DNA from 3 places in the Mesorhizobium sp. B2-4-6 genome. Region 1 is predicted to be linked to each of the others. Evidence: predicted binding sites of a transcription regulator. Region 1 holds the regulator's gene; each other region holds the start of a gene.

What was found. The regulator PhoB, encoded in region 1, activates phosphate uptake and scavenging genes when phosphate is short. The targets are predictions, from matches to a motif close to TGTCATNNANCTGTCAT.
Positions count from the first base shown of each region.
Region 2: a site for PhoB is predicted at 2,188-2,204, ahead of ppk2 (polyphosphate kinase 2). Genes of this name have one in related genera too.
Region 3: a site for PhoB is predicted at 2,110-2,126, ahead of FJ957_RS25085 (toxic anion resistance protein). Genes of this name have one in related genera too.

Region 1 is NZ_VFVI01000010.1:12,798-18,596, reverse strand. It holds gene FJ957_RS22590 (ROK family protein) at 75-1,316, shown strand; gene FJ957_RS22585 (LysR family transcriptional regulator) at 1,363-2,274, opposite strand; gene FJ957_RS22580 (alpha/beta hydrolase) at 2,397-3,329, shown strand; gene FJ957_RS22575 (SDR family oxidoreductase) at 3,393-4,031, shown strand; gene phoB (phosphate regulon transcriptional regulator PhoB) at 4,078-4,767, opposite strand; gene phoU (phosphate signaling complex protein PhoU) at 4,784-5,491, opposite strand; gene pstB (phosphate ABC transporter ATP-binding protein PstB) at 5,512-5,799, opposite strand, start outside.
Region 2 is NZ_VFVI01000012.1:89,495-95,293, forward strand. It holds gene FJ957_RS25120 (glycosyl transferase family 90) at 28-999, shown strand; gene FJ957_RS25125 (aldo/keto reductase) at 996-2,039, opposite strand; gene ppk2 (polyphosphate kinase 2) at 2,301-3,221, shown strand; gene FJ957_RS25135 (dihydrofolate reductase family protein) at 3,465-4,109, opposite strand; gene hemB (porphobilinogen synthase) at 4,317-5,348, opposite strand; gene FJ957_RS25145 (DUF2066 domain-containing protein) at 5,470-5,799, opposite strand, start outside.
Region 3 is NZ_VFVI01000012.1:79,187-84,985, reverse strand. It holds gene opgC (OpgC domain-containing protein) at 1-926, opposite strand, end outside; gene FJ957_RS25090 (alpha/beta hydrolase) at 919-1,791, shown strand; gene FJ957_RS25085 (toxic anion resistance protein) at 2,169-3,248, shown strand; gene FJ957_RS25080 (substrate-binding domain-containing protein) at 3,257-4,828, shown strand; gene FJ957_RS25075 (5-bromo-4-chloroindolyl phosphate hydrolysis family protein) at 4,836-5,453, shown strand; gene FJ957_RS25070 (hypothetical protein) at 5,453-5,799, shown strand, end outside.

The DNA.
Region 1 (5,799 bases):
CTATCCCTAGCATGTCACCGACAGGCCATGGCATCATCATCAAGGCCGCGATGACTTGGAGGACGCGCGAGACAATGTCGGTCGGAATCCGCCACGACGATTTGCGTCGGCGCAACCGTGCCATGGTGATTTCGGCCGTGCGCCGCGCCGGCCAGCCCTCGCGCACGGAGATTGCCGCCACCACCGGGCTCAGCCACTCGACCATTTCGGCGATCTCCGCCGATCTGATCCAGGAAGGCATTCTCACCGAAAGCAAGGCCAGCGAGCCGACGGCATTGAAACGCGGCCGGCCGCAGATCGGCCTGGCGCTGAACCCCGAAGCCGCCGCGGTGCTGACCGTGGTGCTGTCGCTGAACTTCCTGTCGGTCGCCGTGATCGATTATGCCGGCCAGGTGGTTGCGGAGGAGCAGCAGCGCCTGGACACGCTCGTCATGCCCCGTGACGAGTTGATCGGCGAATGCATGGCGATCGTGCGGCGCCGGATGCGGGATCCCGACCTCGACGTGGGCAGCGTCGCACGCATCGCCATGGGCATTCAGGGCATCACCGATTCCCATTCACGCGCCATGCTGTGGTCGCCGATCACGCCACTGACCGACATCCCCTTCGCCGACCTCCTCGAAAGCGAATTCGGTATTCCCGCCACCATGGAGAACGACTGCAACATGATGGCGGTGGCGCTGCAATGGCGCGATCCCGAGCGTTATCGCGACGACTTCATAGCCATCCTGCTCTCGCACGGTATCGGCATGGGCCTGGTGCTGAAGGGCGCGCTGTTCAGCGGCACGCATTCCTCCGGCGGCGAGTTCGGCCATATGATCCATCGTCCGGGCGGCGCGCTCTGCCGCTGCGGCCGCCGCGGCTGCGTCGAGGCCTATGCCGGCAATTACGCGATCTGGCGCAGCGCCATGGGAATAAGCGAGGATGCCACGCCGACCGACGTCGGCGACGCCCATATGCGCGCGCTGGCCGCGAAAGCCCGGCAGGAGGACGGACCCGAGCGGGAGGCTTATCGCCGGGCGGGCGAAGCGCTCGGTTTCGGCCTCGGCAGCCTGTTCGCCCTCATTGACCCCGCGCCTGTCGCCATGGTCGGCGTCAGCGCGGCCGCCTTCGACCTGATCGAGCCGGCGCTGCGAGAGGCGATCGCCCAGACCGCCGGCGGCCAGCACTCGGAATCGATCTCCTTCGACACCGAGCCGAACGAACTGCCGCTGATCCGCGAAGGCTGCGCCATGCGCGCGCTGACCTTCGTCGATCAGGAGATTTTCGCGCCAGGGGTGCAGGCAAGAGCGGGGGCCGGGAAGAACGTGGCCTGAGGACCAGGAGACCACTGAAGGACCGAGTTCGGCCTTGAGCGGGAAATCATCCCTCGGCAGCGGGTTCTCCGCGATATCGCAGCGCGTCGACCACCACCCTGAAAGCCGACGAGTTCAGCCGCCTGTTTGCATAGTAGAGATAGTAGCCGGGGAGCGGGGGAACGAACACATCGAGCACGCTGACCAGCACTCCGCGGTCGAGATGGGCCTGTACCTGGTCGAGAGGCAGCAGCCCCAGGCCGACGCCGGCAAGGGCTGCATCCAGGATGAGATCGATCGAATTGTAGGTCGCCTGGCCTTCGACGCTGACGCCGACGATCCTCCCGCCGATCTTCAGGTTCCAGGCATAGAGCTTGTTTGACGTGGGCAGGCGCAGGTTGATGCAGCGATGCTCCGTCAGTTCATTGGGCTCGAGCGGCGCGCCGCGCAATCGCAGATAGTCGGGCGAACCGACGATCGCCATCGCGATATCGGGCGAAATTCTGACGGCAATCATGTCTTTGGCCACCTGCGAGCCCAGCCGCACGCCGGCATCGAAATTGTCGGCCACGACATCGGCCAGGCTGTAGTCGATGAATATCTCCACGTTCAGGCCGGGATATTGCGGCAACAGTTTCGCGATCGCCGGTGACAGGATCGTCCGAGCTGCGTGTTCAACCGATGTGATGCGGATCGTGCCGGCGGGCGTTTCCCTGAACTCGGCCAGCATCTCGATGCTCTGGTCGAGTTCGCGCAGCGTAGGCCCAAGCGTTGCCAGCAAACGCTTTCCCGCTTCCGTCGGCGCCACACTTCGTGTGGTCCTCGCCACCAGCAGGACGCCGAGACGCTCCTCAAGCCGTTTGACGATCTGGCTCAGTGTCGACTGGGAGATGCCGAGTTTCGCGGCGGCCTTGGTGAAGCTGCGTTGCTCCGCGACCACGTGGAAGGCGGCCAGGTCGGCGATCTCTTCGCGTCTCACTTATCATCCTACCAATAAGTCATAGTGGATTTTACCGGCTAATTCGATGAATTGCCACGGCCTAGAATGCAAGGGATCTCGTGCAGATGCATCGACGCCAACCCAGTGCAAGGAGTGCCATCATGGGCAAAATCAGCTTCCCCAACTCCAACAATCAGGCAATCGCCATGTCGGCCGTCATCAATTTTCCGGAAGACTTCAACAAGACCAGGACCTACCCGGCAGTCATCGTTTCGCATCCAGGCGGCGGCGTGAAGGAGCAGACGGCGGGCACCTATGCAAGGAAGCTCGCCGAACAGGGCTTCATCACCATCGCCTACGATGCCTCCTACCAGGGCGAGAGCGGCGGGCAGCCGCGCCAGCTCGAAAACCCCTCTGTCCGCACCGAAGACGTGAGCGCCGTGCTCGATTACCTGACCACGCTCCCCTATGTCGACAATGACCGTATCGGTGCGATGGGCATCTGCGCCGGCGCCGGCTATACGGCCAATGCGGCAATTGACGACCCGCGCATCAAGGCCGTCGGAACCGTGAGCGCCGTCAATATCGGCCAGATGTTCCGCAACGGTTGGGACAACAATATCAAGGATGCAGACGCCCGCGCCGTGATCGCGGCCGGCGCGGCGGCACGGACTTCCGACGCCAACGGTTCGGAGGTCGGCAGGATTCCGTTGGCGCCACTGAAGGAAGACGACGCTCCGAACGAAGAACTGCGCCAGGCCTGGGAATATTATCACACGCCCCGGGCCGAATACCCGACCGCACCCGGTTATGCGACGGCTCGCAGCCTGTCGCAGATCATTCCCTACGACGCCTATTCCAAGGCCGAGGCCTACCTCACCCAGCCGCTGCAGATCGTGGCCGGGAGCAAGGCCGGCAGCAAATGGATGAGCGACGACCTCTATAGCCGCGCCGCCAGCAAGGACAAGAGCTACCATGTCGTTGAAGGGGCCAACCACATGGATCTCTATGACGGCGAGAGATATGTCGATGAAGCAGTGTCGGTGCTGGCGCCTTTCTTCGGCAAGACGCTGCAACCCATCGGCGGAAGGTAATCGTCCAAGGGATGCGGGATCGACCAGGGTTCGTCCCCTTCGACCCGGAACAAGCGAGGTCATATGATCAAGGTTCTCATTCTCGGCGCGGGTGGCCAGATTGCCCGCCACGTCATCGACATGCTGGCGGGCGACGGTGACCTTCATCTGACCCTGTTTGCCCGCAACACGGCGCGCCTTGCCGGCCTTGCCGGGCCAAATCAGAACGTTGTCCAAGGCGACGTTCTGGACGCCGCAAGGCTCGACGAAGCGATGCAGGGACAGGATATCGTCTACGCCAATCTGACCGGCGCGGACCTCGACAGGCAGGCTCGGGCCGTGATTGCCGCCATGAAGAAGGCCGGCATCAGGCGACTGATCTTCATTCTGGCGCTCGGCATCTATGACGAAGTGTCCGGCAAGTTCGGCGAATGGAACGCCGCCATGATCGGCGAGGACCTGAAACCCTTCCGGCGCGCCGGAGACGCCATCGAGGCCTCCGGTCTGGAATACACGATCCTGCGGCCCGCATGGCTGATGGACGAGGCGGTCATCGACTATGAAACGACCGCGCGCAACGAGCCATTCAAGGGCACGTCGGTATCGCGCGTCAGCGTGGCCGATCTGGTTGCTCGGATTGTCCGAGCGCCGGATCGGCATGTCGGCGAAAATCTCGGCGTCGACAAGCCGGGCACGGATGGTGACAAGCCCGATTTCATGTGAAGCGGCGGCGGGGCAGAGGGCGGTTCCCACCGAACGGTGAACCGCTCTAATCCTCCCTGATCGCGTACCCCGCCCCGCGGATGGTGCGGATGACGTCCGGCATGCGGCCGTTGTTGACCGCCTTGCGCAGGCGCCCGACATGGACGTCCACGGTGCGCTCGTCGATATAGATCGTCTCGCCCCAGACATTGTCGAGCAGCTGGCTGCGCGAGAACACGCGGCCGGGATGGCGCATCATGAATTCGAGCAGGCGGAACTCGGTCGGGCCGAGCCTGATCTCGCTCTTCTTGCGGTAGACGCGGTGCGATTCGCGGTCGAGCACGATGTCGCCGACCTTGAGCACGCTGGACAGCACCTCCGGCTTGGCGCGGCGCAGCAGCGCCTTGACGCGCGCCATGAACTCCGGCGTCGAGAACGGCTTGACCAGATAGTCGTCGGCGCCGGTCGAGAGGCCGCGCACGCGGTCGCTTTCCTCGCCGCGGGCCGTCAGCATGATGATCGGCAGCCGCTCGGTCTCGGGCCGCATCCTGAGACGCCGGCAAAGCTCGATGCCGGAAACCGCCGGCACCATCCAGTCGAGCACGAGCATGTCGGGAACGTTTTCCTGAAGGCGGATTTCGGCCTCGTCGCCGCGGGTCACCACTTCGACCTGGTAACCCTCGGATTCGAGATTGTAGCGGAGCAGCACCCCCAGCGGCTCCTCGTCCTCCACCACCATGATGCGTGGCGCGATCATTGGGGTAACCTTTTCGTCAGGCCGCCGGCGCCGACATTGCGGTCTCGTCCTGCTTCGGACGATTGGCGGGCAATTGCGTGCCGGTCAGCACATAATAGGCGTTCTCGGCGATGTTGGTCACATGGTCGCCGATGCGCTCGAGATTCTTGGCGCAGAACAGAAGATGCGTGCAAGCGGTGATGTTGCGCGGGTCTTCCATCATGTAGGTCAACAGCTCACGGAAGACGGAGGTGTATTTGACGTCGATGCGCTCGTCGTCGTTGCGAAGCTTGGCCAGCGCCGTGGCATCGCCCACCATATATTCCTGGATCACGGCCTGGACCTGGATCAGCACCATCTGCGCCATGGAATCGATCGAATGCGTGAGGTCGCGCGGCGCGGCGCTGACGCCGACCGAGCCGACGCGCTTGGCGATGTTCTTGGCGAGATCGCCGATGCGTTCGAGGTCGCCCGCCATACGGATCGAGCCGACCACGTTGCGCAGGTCGTCCGCCATCGGCTGCCGCTTGGCGATCAGCGTGATGGCGCGGTCGTCGAGCTCGCGCTGACGAGCGTCCATGATGGCGTCGTCGGAGACGACGCGCTGCGCCAGCGCATTGTCGGTCTCGAGCAGCGCCTTGGTCGCGCCGCCGACCATCGAGCTGGCGAGATCGCCCATGTCGTTGATGAGCCGGCTGATCTGCCTCAGATCCTCGTCGAAGGAGGCGACGGTATGTTCGGCCATGATGATGTCCTCGTATGAACTCAGCCGAAGCGGCCGGTAATGTAGTCCTGCGTGCGCTTCTCGCGGGGCGAGGTGAAGATCTTCTCGGTCCGGTCGAACTCCACCAGCTCGCCCAGATACATGAACGCCGTCTGCCGCGACACGCGCGCCGCCTGCTGCATGTTGTGGGTGACGATGACGATCGTGTAGTCGGCCTGCAACTCGTCGATCAGTTCCTCGATCTTGGCGGTCGACAGCGGATCGAGCGCCGAGGCCGGCTCGTCGAGCAGGATGACCTCGGGCTTCACCGCCACGGTACGGGCGATGCA
Region 2 (5,799 bases), on a different contig from region 1:
TGACCATCTTGCTGAACTCGCGGACGCATGGCTTCACTCTCTCGAACCGCCGCAAAGCTGTTCTACTACGCGCGCAATTTTGCGCGCGACCGCGCACCGCAGTCCCTGTTCCGCGACCGCCTGGCCAGCCGGGTTGAGCAGGCCAGGCTTTCGGGCAAGACGGTTCGCGAGCGACTGACCTATTACAACAAGCTGGAACACTCGTTCGCGCCAAGCCTCGACGCCGTGGCCATCGGCAAGCTGCCGTCCGCTTCCAGCATGTATTATTACGACCTCAAGGAATTCGCCCGCTATTTCGATCCCGGCCTGCGGATCGATTTCGAATTCGGCGACGTCATCGGCGTTCCGGAGGTTCCGAGGATCGTCAAGGACCGGCCCATCGGCGACGACAATGCGAACGGCGTGCTGATGAAGCTGAACAAGTTCCGCCACTTCTACATGCCGCCCGACAACCTGTCTTTTGCAGACAAGCGCCCGATGGTGGTCTGGCGCGGTCATCTCAACAATCCTATCCGCACCCGCTTCGTCGAAATGGCCGCCAACCTGCCGATTTGCGATGCGGGCTCCCACAGGGCCGACGCGCCGGACGGATACCGCAAGCCGTTCCTGAACATCGAGCAGCAGCGACAGTATCGCTACATCGTCTCGCTCGAAGGCAATGATGTCGCGACAAACCTGAAATGGATCATGAGCTCCAATTCGCTCTGCCTGATGCCGGAGCCGACCTACGAAACCTGGTTCGCGGAAGCCCAGGTCGAGCCCAATGTCCACTACGTGCCTCTGCGGCAGGATTTTTCCGACCTGGTCGACAAGGTGGCCTATTTCGAAAAACACCCCGCCGAGGCTGGGCGGATAACCGCCGCCGCCAACGCCTATTGCCGCAAATTCGGCAATGAACAGGACGAGCAGGCGATCTCGCTGCTCGTCCTCTACAAATATTTCGTGCTGAGCGGGCAGATAAAGCCCGACGCGGAAGTCTGGCGCTTCATCGCCGGTTAGGCATGGGAGCGGTCGAACACCCGGTCGGCCGGCCCGAAACGGTCCCTGGCGGTGAACTGCTGGTGCCAGTAAGGATAAAGCACCGGCGGCCGGCTGACGACGTCGAGGCGCTGCCGCTCCTCCTCGGTGAGCGAAAGGCTGGCCGCGGCGAGGTTGTCCTTGAGTTGGGCCTCGTTGCGGGCGCCGATCACCAGCGAACTCACGGCCGGGCGGCCAAGCAGCCAGGCAAGCGCGACCTGCGCCCCTGAGACGCCGCGCGCTTTGCCGATCTCGTTGAGCACGTCGACGATGCGCCACAGGCGGTCCTCGTCGCGGATCGGCGGCTCCGTCCAGCCGCCGACCTGGCGCGCGGTCGGGCTGTCGCGATGGTATTTGCCGGAGAGCAGGCCGCCCGCCAGCGGGCTCCAGACCAGCACGCCCAGGCCCTGGTCGACCGAGATCGGCAGCAATTCATATTCGGCCTCGCGCGCTTCCAGCGTGTAGTGGATCTGCTGGGTGACGAAACGGGCCTGATGGCGGCTGTCGCTGACGGCAAGAGCCTTCATCACCTGCCAGCCCGAATAATTGGAGCAGCCGATATAGCGGATCTTGCCCTGGTTGACCAAGGTGTCGAGCGCCGCGATCGTCTCCTCCAGCGGCGTGAGCCCGTCCCACTGGTGGACGAAGTAGATGTCGATGACGTCGGTCCTGAGCCGCTTCAGGCTCTTCTCGCATTCGCGGATCAGATGGTGGCGCGACAGGCCTTCGTCATTAGGGCCGGTGCCGATGCGCATGCGCGCCTTCGAGGCGATCAGCACGTCGTTCTTGCGCTTGCCGCCAAGCGCCTCGCCGATGATCTCTTCCGACAATCCGTTGGAATAGACGTTGGCGGTATCGATGAGGTTGATGCCGGCATCGATGCAGGTGTCGATGATGCGTTTGGCTTCCGAAAGGTCCGAATTGCCCACGGCGGCGAACGGACCGGCGCCGCCGAAGGTCATGGTGCCAAGCGTCAATGTCGAGATTTTCAAGCCCGATCGGCCCAGCGTGCGGTATTCCATGTCGGTCCTCGCAATTTGTTTGAAGAAGCGCCGTGGAGGGCGCCGGAAGAGGCGAGGGGATTTGTAGGACAATTCCCGCCGCTTGTCGTCCCGCTATCGACACGGATCGATCACATATCTTCGATATCGATGCCTGCTTCCGGTCGATTGCAATAAAACCGTCATTGCGCCTCTGTATCTCAGTCGGCTTATGGAGTTGCGTTCGCGGTCACGGCCGGTACGCATATGGGGCGAAGATGGCTGGCAGGCAGGAGCTGCGCGATGAACGAACTCAAAACAAATTCCGGGGCGAAGGACTGGCTCGAAGCCGAACTCGAGGACACGCTTGACGAGGACTATGAGCTTGAGCTTTCCGAGCCGGCGCTCTCGCTCGAGATCGCCAAGATCTACAAGAAGTCGCATCCGCCCTCCATGGAGCGCATGACCTATTTCCGCGAGCTGCTCAGGCTGCAGTCGGAATTGATCAAGCTGCAGTCCTGGGTCGCCTACCACAAGAAGAAGCTGGTGGTGGTCTTCGAAGGCCGCGATTCCGCCGGCAAGGGCGGCGTCATCAAGCGCATCACGCAGCGGCTCAACCCGCGCATCGCCCGCGTCGTGGCGCTGCCGGCACCGACCGAGCGCGAGAAATCGCAATGGTATTTCCAGCGCTACGTGCCGCATCTCCCCGCGGGCGGCGAGATCGTGCTGTTCGACCGCTCCTGGTACAACCGCTCCGGCGTCGAGCGGGTGATGGGCTTTGCCAATGGGGACCAAGTCGAGGAATTCTTCAACGACGTGCCGGAATTCGAGCGTATGCTGGTCCGTTCCGGCATCACGCTCGTCAAATACTGGTTCTCGATCACCGATGAGGAACAGCAGATGCGCTTCCTGATGCGCATCCACGATCCGATGAAGCAGTGGAAGCTGTCGCCAATGGACCTGCAGTCGCGCGTGCGCTGGGAGCAGTATACCAAGGCCAAGGAAGAGACCTTCGCACGCACCAACATTCCCGAAGCCCCCTGGTTCATCGTCGAGGGCAACGACAAGAAGCGCGCCCGGCTGAACTGCATCGACCATCTGTTGCAGCAGATGCCGTATGAGGAGGTTCCGCACGAGGACATCTCGCTGCCCGACCGCGTCTTCAACCCGTCCTACGAGCGCCAGGTGCTGCCGCGCGAGCTCTACGTGCCTGAGAAGTATTGAGGTCTTTTCCTTCTCCCCTTTTCACGGGGAGGTGAGGAGTGGTCCGCGCAGCGGGCGAAAAGCCAATTGCTTGGCTTTTCGAACGACGAACGCCCGAAGGGCGGATGAGCGGCAGCGCCGGTCGGCGATTGAGCGCCAATTCGCTGCCGTTGCGAGCTAGCCGCTAATCTCAAAGGTCGCGCCGCCCCTCATTGCCCCGCCGGGCATTTCTCCCCGTATGGTGAAGGGGAGAAAGAGCTGTACTTACGCCCGCCCGATCATCACATGCGTCGCATCGGCAGTGGCCACCTGGCCGGTGCAGCGGTATCCCAGCTTCAGTATGTCGAGGTCGGCGAAGAGGTGCTCGCCGGAGCCGAGCAGCACAGGCGAAATCGCCAGATGCATCTCGTCGATGAGCTTCTCTTGCAGATACTGCCGAACGGTCGAGACGCCGCCGCCGACGCGCACGTCCTTGCCGCCGGCGGTTGCCTTCGCCTGTTCGAGCGCTGAGTGGATGCCGTCGGTGATGAAATAGAAAATCGTGCCGCCTTCCATCTCGATCGCCGCGCGCTTGTGATGCGTCAAAATAAAGGTCGGAACATGATAGGGCGGGTTGTCGCCCCACCAGCCTTTCCAGTTATCGTCCGGCCATTCGCCGCGGCTCGGCGCGAACATGTTGCGGCCGAGGATCCAGGCGCCGACGTTCTCAAAACCGCGCACGGCAAACTCGTCATCGGTATCCGTCGTCCCGCCTTCCTTGCCGATCATCTGGTGGAAGGAGCGGGTCTTGATCATCCATTTGTGCAGATTTTCGCCGCCGACGCCGAGCGGGCTGGCGAGGCTCTGGTCGGGACCTGCGCCGTAGCCGTCGAGCGAGAGCGTAAAGCAATTAACACGGAGCTTGGACACGGTTTTCTCCCGATCGGTTGCAAAATGCAAGCAGTAAGGGAATAGCTTTTCTGATTGCAAAATGTAATTGGTTTTCCGCGATGCGCAGCAGGCTACGGAAGCCTACTGACACCAAGCCCTATGGCGATCGTTCGCAAGACGGAAGATAGCGGCGCTGACACGTCGCGTCGCCGCGCCTTGGCGGCCTCTCGTTGGGGCCTGCGATATCTAGCCCTTCAGCATCTGCGCCACCACAGGCGCAAAATAGGTCAGCACGCCGTCGCAGCCCGCCCGCTTCAGCGAGAGCAGCGATTCCAGCATCGCCTTCTCGCCGTCGATCCAGCCATTGGCGGCGGCTGCCTTGATCATCGAGTATTCGCCCGACACCTGATAGGCGAAGGTCGGCATCTGCAGTTCGTCCTTCAGCCGGCGGATGATGTCGAGATAGGGCAGGCCGGGCTTCACCATCAGCATGTCGGCGCCTTCGGCGAGGTCCTGCTCGGCCTCGCGCACCGCCTCGTCCGAATTGGCGTGGTCGATATAGTAGGTCTTCTTGTCGCCCTTGAGCAGGCCAGCGGTGCCGACCGCCTCGCGATAGGGCCCGTAGAAGGCCGAGGCGAACTTCGTCGCGTAGGACATGATCGCGACGTCCTGGAAACCGTTGGCGTCGAGCGCGTCGCGGATGGCGCCGATGCGGCCGTCCATCATGTCCGACGGCGCGATGATGTCGGCGCCCGCCGCCGCCTGGATGACGGCCGCGGCGGCGACCTGCTCGACCGTCTCGTCGTTGACGATGATGCCGTCGCGCAGGATGCCGTCATGGCCGTGGCTGGTGAACGGGTCGAGCGCGGCATCGGTGATGATGCCGATCTCCGGCACCGCGTCCTTGATGGCGCGCGTGGCGCGATTGATGACATTGTCGGGGTCGAGGATATGCGATCCCGTCTGGTCGCGCAGCGCAAGCTCGACATTGGGGAAGGTGGCGATGGCCGGGATGCCGAGCTTGGCGGCGCGCTCGGCTTCCTTCACCGCGAGGTCGATGGACAGGCGATAGACGTCCGGCATCGCGGCGATCGGCTCGCGCGTGTTCAAGCCGTCGACGACGAAGATCGGCCAGATCAGGTCGTTCACCGAAAGCTGGTTCTCCTGCACCAGCCGGCGCGACCAGTCGGCCTTGCGCATGCGCCGCAGCCGCCGGCTGCCGGTGATCTCGTCGACGCTGCGCGCGCCGGCAGGCTTTGCGGGGGTGAATTTGTTCATCGCCGAAACTCTCTTTTGCGCCGGCTTTTACCACGCGCTTCCGCTGCTGACCAATGCGACACGATTGTGCCAGCGACGTGGCACACGTTCCTCTCCCCCACTTTGTGGGGCGAGGAACCCCCTAGGGCTGCCCGTTCCCCGACAGGATCTGCGCTGTGCCTCTGATCGCAACCCGGAACGCCTCGTCGAAGCTGACGCCGCGGACCTGCCAGCGATACGTCTTGCCGCGATCGGCCAGCCGCCAGTCGGCGATCCAGCCGAGGTCCTTGTCGCTCCACACGATGCTGCCGGCGAGCGCCCGGGCCGCTCCCGCTTTCTTCGCGAGTTTGTCGAGCTTTGCCATATTGGCCGCCGCGACCGCCTTTTCGTCGAGGCCGCCGAACTGCCTGGCATTTGGAAAGGCAATGCGCATCAGCAGTGGACTTGTGGCGTTGGCGAAGGATTCCCTCAT
Region 3 (5,799 bases), on a different contig from region 1:
AACAGGTTCGAGATAGCCGGCAGCGCCACGATCAGGTAGCTGACCGACAGGATGTGCAGCAGCCGCGGCAGCGACAGGAAGGTCTTGTCGAAGCCGCCGATCACCACCGGCAGGTCGAACCAGGTGATCTGCCCCCAGAGCGGGCTGTGCACCCAGATCGCCGCTCCGATCACATAGATGCCGGCGGCTCCAAGCAGCCACGGATTGACCGGGATCCGCCCGCCGCGCTTCACATGCAGCATGGCGGCAAGGCCGATGTTGAACAGGAACTGCCAGGACAGCGGGTTGAGGAACCAAAGGCCCGGCTCCGGATAGTTCGGCGGCGCGACCTGCCAGATGCCGGCGACGAGCCACAGCAGGCCGGACGCGATCAGCGCCGGCACGGGCCGATAGCTGACGAACAGCACGAAAGCAGGTGCCGCCAGAAGCAGCGCCCCATAGACCGGCAGGATGTTGTTGTAGCCGAGTTGGTGGCCGAGGGTGACGATGCCGAGCAGCACCTGCGGCGTGTTCTTCATCAAGGGTTCGATGTTGATCATCGTCAGCATTTCCGGCCGGTGCGCGAACAGCGCGGCGGCGCAAAACAGCGCGATCACCACCATCGTGATGACGATGTGGGAGATGTAGAGCACGCCGGCGCGCCGCCACATCTTCAAGGTCGCGAGCAATCGGCCGCCCGGCTTGAACTTCGTGCCATAAGCCAGCGCCACCGAGATGCCGGAAATCAGCACGAAGGCCTCCGCCGCGTCGGAAAAGCCGAAATTCTTATAGGTCCAGTTCTCGAAGACCGTGCCAGGCACATGGTCGACGAAAATGGTGAGCAACGCGAGCGCGCGCAGCACGTCAATGCGCGTATCGCGCTCGACGATACGCTTGTCGCGGTCGTTGATACGCTTCTCGCGATCGTTGGAAACAGGGGTGGTCATCGACAAAAGGCCTCAAAGCTGGTTGTTCATAGCCAGCAATGCGACCCCCGGGGCGCACCGCTTCGATTTCCTCCCATGGGGAGTGTATCGGCGGAAAAACGGCCTGAATTGCGCCTGGTTCAATCAACTTTCGCGGAGCGCGAAAATATTCCGTTTTGAAGCCGGCAAATCAACGAATCTCTCATGGAATCAAGTGGATATGAGCGTGTCCGAATATAGCGACGAAAACAGCATCCTGCGCGAGGATCTGACATTTCCCTACCGTCTGCTGAAGCCGGCAAACGCCAGCGGCGACTGCCTCTTCGTGCTGCACGGGTCAGGCGTGGACGAGACGACGATGCTGCCGCTGGCGATGCAGATCGCGCCGCGTTCGGTGATCGTCGCGGCGCGCGGCCGCATTCGGCAGGAGGACGGATTTCGCTGGTTCGAGCGAATCACGCCGACCAGTTTCGAGCAGGCCAGCATCCATGCCGAGACGGCTGCCTATGCCCAGTTCACGACGGAAGCCGCGCGGCAACATGGGCTCCACCTGCAACGCGCGACCTTCCTTGGCTATTCGAACGGCGCCAATGTCGTCTCCAGCTTGATGCTGCTCCATCCCGGCCTGGTCAAGCAGGCGGCGCTGTTGAGGGCGATGCCGGTGCTCGACAATCCTCCAACGTCAGATCTTAGCGGCACACGGGTGCTGATCGTCGCCGGCGCCGCCGACCAGACCTACGGACCGTTCGCGCCCACATTGGTGACGCTGTTCAGCGAGCGCGGCGCCGAGGTCGACGCGCGCATCGTCGCCGCGGGCCATGAATTCGGCGATGCGGACGCCGCGATCGTGCGACAATGGCTGGCGGCGCCTACGCCAGTCGCCTGACCGCGCGGGCGAGGCGGGCTTCCGCGCCGGTGATCAACAGGTTGAGGCCCCGTTCTCGAACAGCGCCTCGTGGCCACCCCGCCCGGTAACGGGCCTCGTCTCGGTAGTCGGCCCACTCGTCATCGCAACGCTCTATTTTCCACACACGGAGTTTCTTTCCCGGTCTGGTTTTGATCGCTGGCGCAGCCCTTTATCTGCTCTGCCTGCCGCTACTCACAGCGGCCCGTTCGCCTGCGGCAACGCGGGCACCGGCACCTCGTGCCGGCACGAGTTGACAGGGTAAGGCATTCCACAATTCAAAGCGGCATAACGCTCTGCTGTCATATGTCTGTCACATACTGTCTATCGTGATACTGTTCACTCAGGGGGAGGTCTCAATGGCCGACGAGAACAGCATCACTCTGCTCGACGACACTTCGAAGTTGCCCGCCATTGCCGCCAGCCCGGGCGAGGTCGCCAGGATCGAAGGCGGCATCGATATTCGCGACCGCGCTGCGATTTCGGTCTTCGGCGACCGCGCCCAGCAAGCGGTCAGCGACTATGCCGACAAGGTCCTGTCGCAGATCCGCAACCGCGATCTCGGCGACACCGGCACGTTGCTCACCGACATCATCATGAAGGCCAAGAACCTCGATCCGGCTTCGCTTAAGGAAGAAGGGTTCTTGAGCAATTTGTTCTCCTCGTTCAAGGCACGGCTCGAGCGCTTCAAGGAGAAGTACGAGGACGTCGCCGGGCAGATCGACCGTATCGGCCTGGAGCTCGACCGCCACAAGGATACGCTGCGCCGCGACATCGCCGTGCTCGACGACCTGCATGAGCAGACCAAGGACTCCATCCTCAATCTCGACGCCTATGTGCAGGCTGGCAAGAAATTCGTCGACGAATACCGCGCCGACGAACTACCGAAGCTGAAGGCGGCGGCCGACGCCAAGGCCAGCGATTCCGCCGGAGCGCTGGAAGCGCAGACCTATCAGGACGCCGTGCAGGCGCTCGACCGGCTGGAAAAGCGCATTTTCTACCTGGTGCAGGCGCGCCAGCTCGGCATCCAGCAATTGCCGCAAATCCGCATCGTGCAGTCGGGCGACGAGACGCTGATCGAAAACCTGCAGGCCACCTCGGCGCTGACCGTGCCGGCCTGGAAGCAGAAGATGGTCATCCTGCTTGGGCTGACCAACCAGAAGTCGGCGCTGGACCTGCAAAAGACAGTGACAGACGCCACCAACGAGATGATCCGCCAGACATCGAAGATGATGAAGGACCAGGCCATCTCCATCGAGGAGCAAGCGCAGCGCGGCATCGTCGATGTCGAGACGCTTGCGCAGGCTAACCGCGACCTGATCGACACGGTGCAAGGCGTGCTCAAGGTGCAGGAGCAAGGCCGGCAGAAGCGAGCCGACGCCGAAAAGCAGATGGACCAGATGACCGCCGACCTCAAGAAAGCGCTCATCCAGGGCTGAGGGCCTCGATGCCAATGAAGCTTTCGTCCGTTCTGGCGTTGGCGGCCGCGCTGCTGCTGGCGGCCTGCAATTCGAGCAACGTCAAATTCTCGATCGTCTCCGGTTCCGAGAACACGGTGCTGGAGCCGATCGTGCAGGAGTTCTGCGCCAAGCAGGGCGCGACCTGCACCATCTCCTACCAAGGCTCGCTCGACATCGGCCTCGGCTTGCAGAAGGCCAGCGGGCTCGATCAGGACGCGGTCTGGCCGGCATCGAGCGTCTGGGTCGACCTGTTCGATACCGGCCGCAAGGTACGCAACCTCACCTCGATCGCGCAGATGCCGGTCATCCTGGGCGTGCGCAAATCCAAAGCCGCCGAACTCGGCTGGATCGGCAGGCAAGTCTACATGAAGGACATCCTTGCCGCGGTGAAGGACGGCAAGCTCAAATTCCTGATGACCTCGGCCACGCAGTCCAACTCCGGCGCCAGCGCCTATCTGGCGATGCTCTCCAGCGCGCTCGGCGGCAAGGAGGTGATCCAGCCCGGCGACCTCGACAACCCGTCCGTGCACGACACGGTCGGCGCCCTGTTGCAGGGCGTCGAGCGCTCTTCCGGGTCTTCAGGCTGGCTGGCCGATCTCTATGTCGATTCCGCGCGCAAGGGCACGCTCTATGACGCGATGTGGAATTACGAGGCGACGCTGAAAGAGACCAACGACAGGCTGAAGCAGATGGGCGACGAGCCGCTCTACGCGGTCTATCCGGCCGATGGCGTCGCGGTCGGCGATTCCCCGCTCGGCTTCATCGATCACAGGCGCGGCGCCGATGTCGAAAAGTTCTTCACCGACCTGCTCGCCTATCTGCAGTCGGACACGGTGCGCAAGCGCATCGCCGGCACCGGCCGGCGACTGCCGCTCGGCGGCGCCGCGGTCCAGGCGACGGCCGAGCCCGACTGGAATTTCGATCCGGGCAAGCTGGTGACGTCGATCCGCATGCCGGAACCCGCGGTGATCCGCAAGGCGCTTGATCTCTACCAGCAGGCGCTGCGCAAACCGTCATTGACGGCGCTCTGCTTCGACTTTTCGGGTTCCATGGAGAACGAGGGCGAAACGCAGTTGCAGCAGGCCGCGCAGTTCCTGTTCACGCCGGAAAAGTCGAGCGAAGTGCTGGTGCAATGGACGCCGTCCGACCACATCTTCGTGTTGCCTTTCGACAGCACAGTGCGCGACATTTTCGACGCGACCGGCGATCCGGCGGGCCAGAACCAGCTGCTCGGCGACGTGGCGCAGCAGCATGCCGGCGGCGGTACGGACATGTATGCCTGCGCCCAGCAGGCGCTGCAGAAGATCACCGCGACCGCCGACCTGTCGAAATACCTGCCGGCCATCGTCATCATGACGGACGGCCGCACCGACGGCAGCGCCGAGCCGTTCCTTGCCCAATGGCGCCAGGCGCCGGTGCGCGTGCCGGTGTTCGGCATCACCTTCGGCGATGCCGACAAGGCCCAGCTCGACAGCCTCGCCAAGGCGACCTCGGCGCGGGTCTTCGACGGCGGCGGCGATCTGGCCGGCGCCTTCCGCGCCGCGCGCGGCTATAACTAGGCGGACGATGCGCGGCTTGTTCGGCAATGACTGGAACTGGATCGTGGCGGGCCTCGTGTCGGCCGCGCTGCTGGTCGGTCTAAGCACGCTGACCCATTTTCCCTTCCTGATCTCAGCGGCGATTTCGGTGCTGGTCTTTGCCGGGCTGATCTTCGTGCTGGCGCCGCGCGCGCTGTTCGAGGGGCTCGACCTCAGCACGCTGAGCGGCAGCCGCGTCGCGTTTGCCCGCGAACTCCTGGCGCAGGCGCAGCCGGCCGCCGATCGCCTCGCTGCGGCCGCAAGCTCGATTGCCGACAAGGACATGAAGGCCAAGGTGAAGAACCTGTCGGATATCGCCGCCGACGTGATCTCCAAGGTCGAGGCCAAGCCGGAAAGCGCACCCTCGGTGCGGCGCTTCCTCACCTACTACGTGCCGCAGGCGGCGGAAGTGGCGGAAGGCTATGCGACGCTGGCCAACCGGCGGGCGCCGAGCCAGCAACGGCTCGGGAATGTCGGCACGGTCATCACCAAGCTGCAGGACGCCTTCGTGCATTATTCCGACAGCCTGGCCGACTCCGAACTCGGCACGCTCGACGTTGACCTTCGACTCATCCAGGAGTCGCTGAAAGAGGATATCGGTCGCTGATGGCCCTTTCTCGCCGCGCTTTCGGACTGGGACTGCTTGCCGCCGCCGCGGCCGGAACGGGCGGCTACCTGACGCTCAAGGACCGGCCGGAGTTCCGCGGTTATCTTGGCAACCGCGCGCATCTGTTCGGCTTCATCGGCGGCGAGAAGCAGGCTTTCCTGGCCGACCCCGATGTGGTCGGCGCGCTGGGCGGCTACGGGCTGGAGCTCGACGCCCGTGTCGCCGGTTCGGTCGAGATGGTGCGCGAGCCGGCGCTCTTGACGCAGAAGCCGCAATTCCTGTGGCCGTCCTCGTCGATCATGGTCGACCTCGCCCGCAAGAGCGGCGTCTCGATCCGCAACGATCA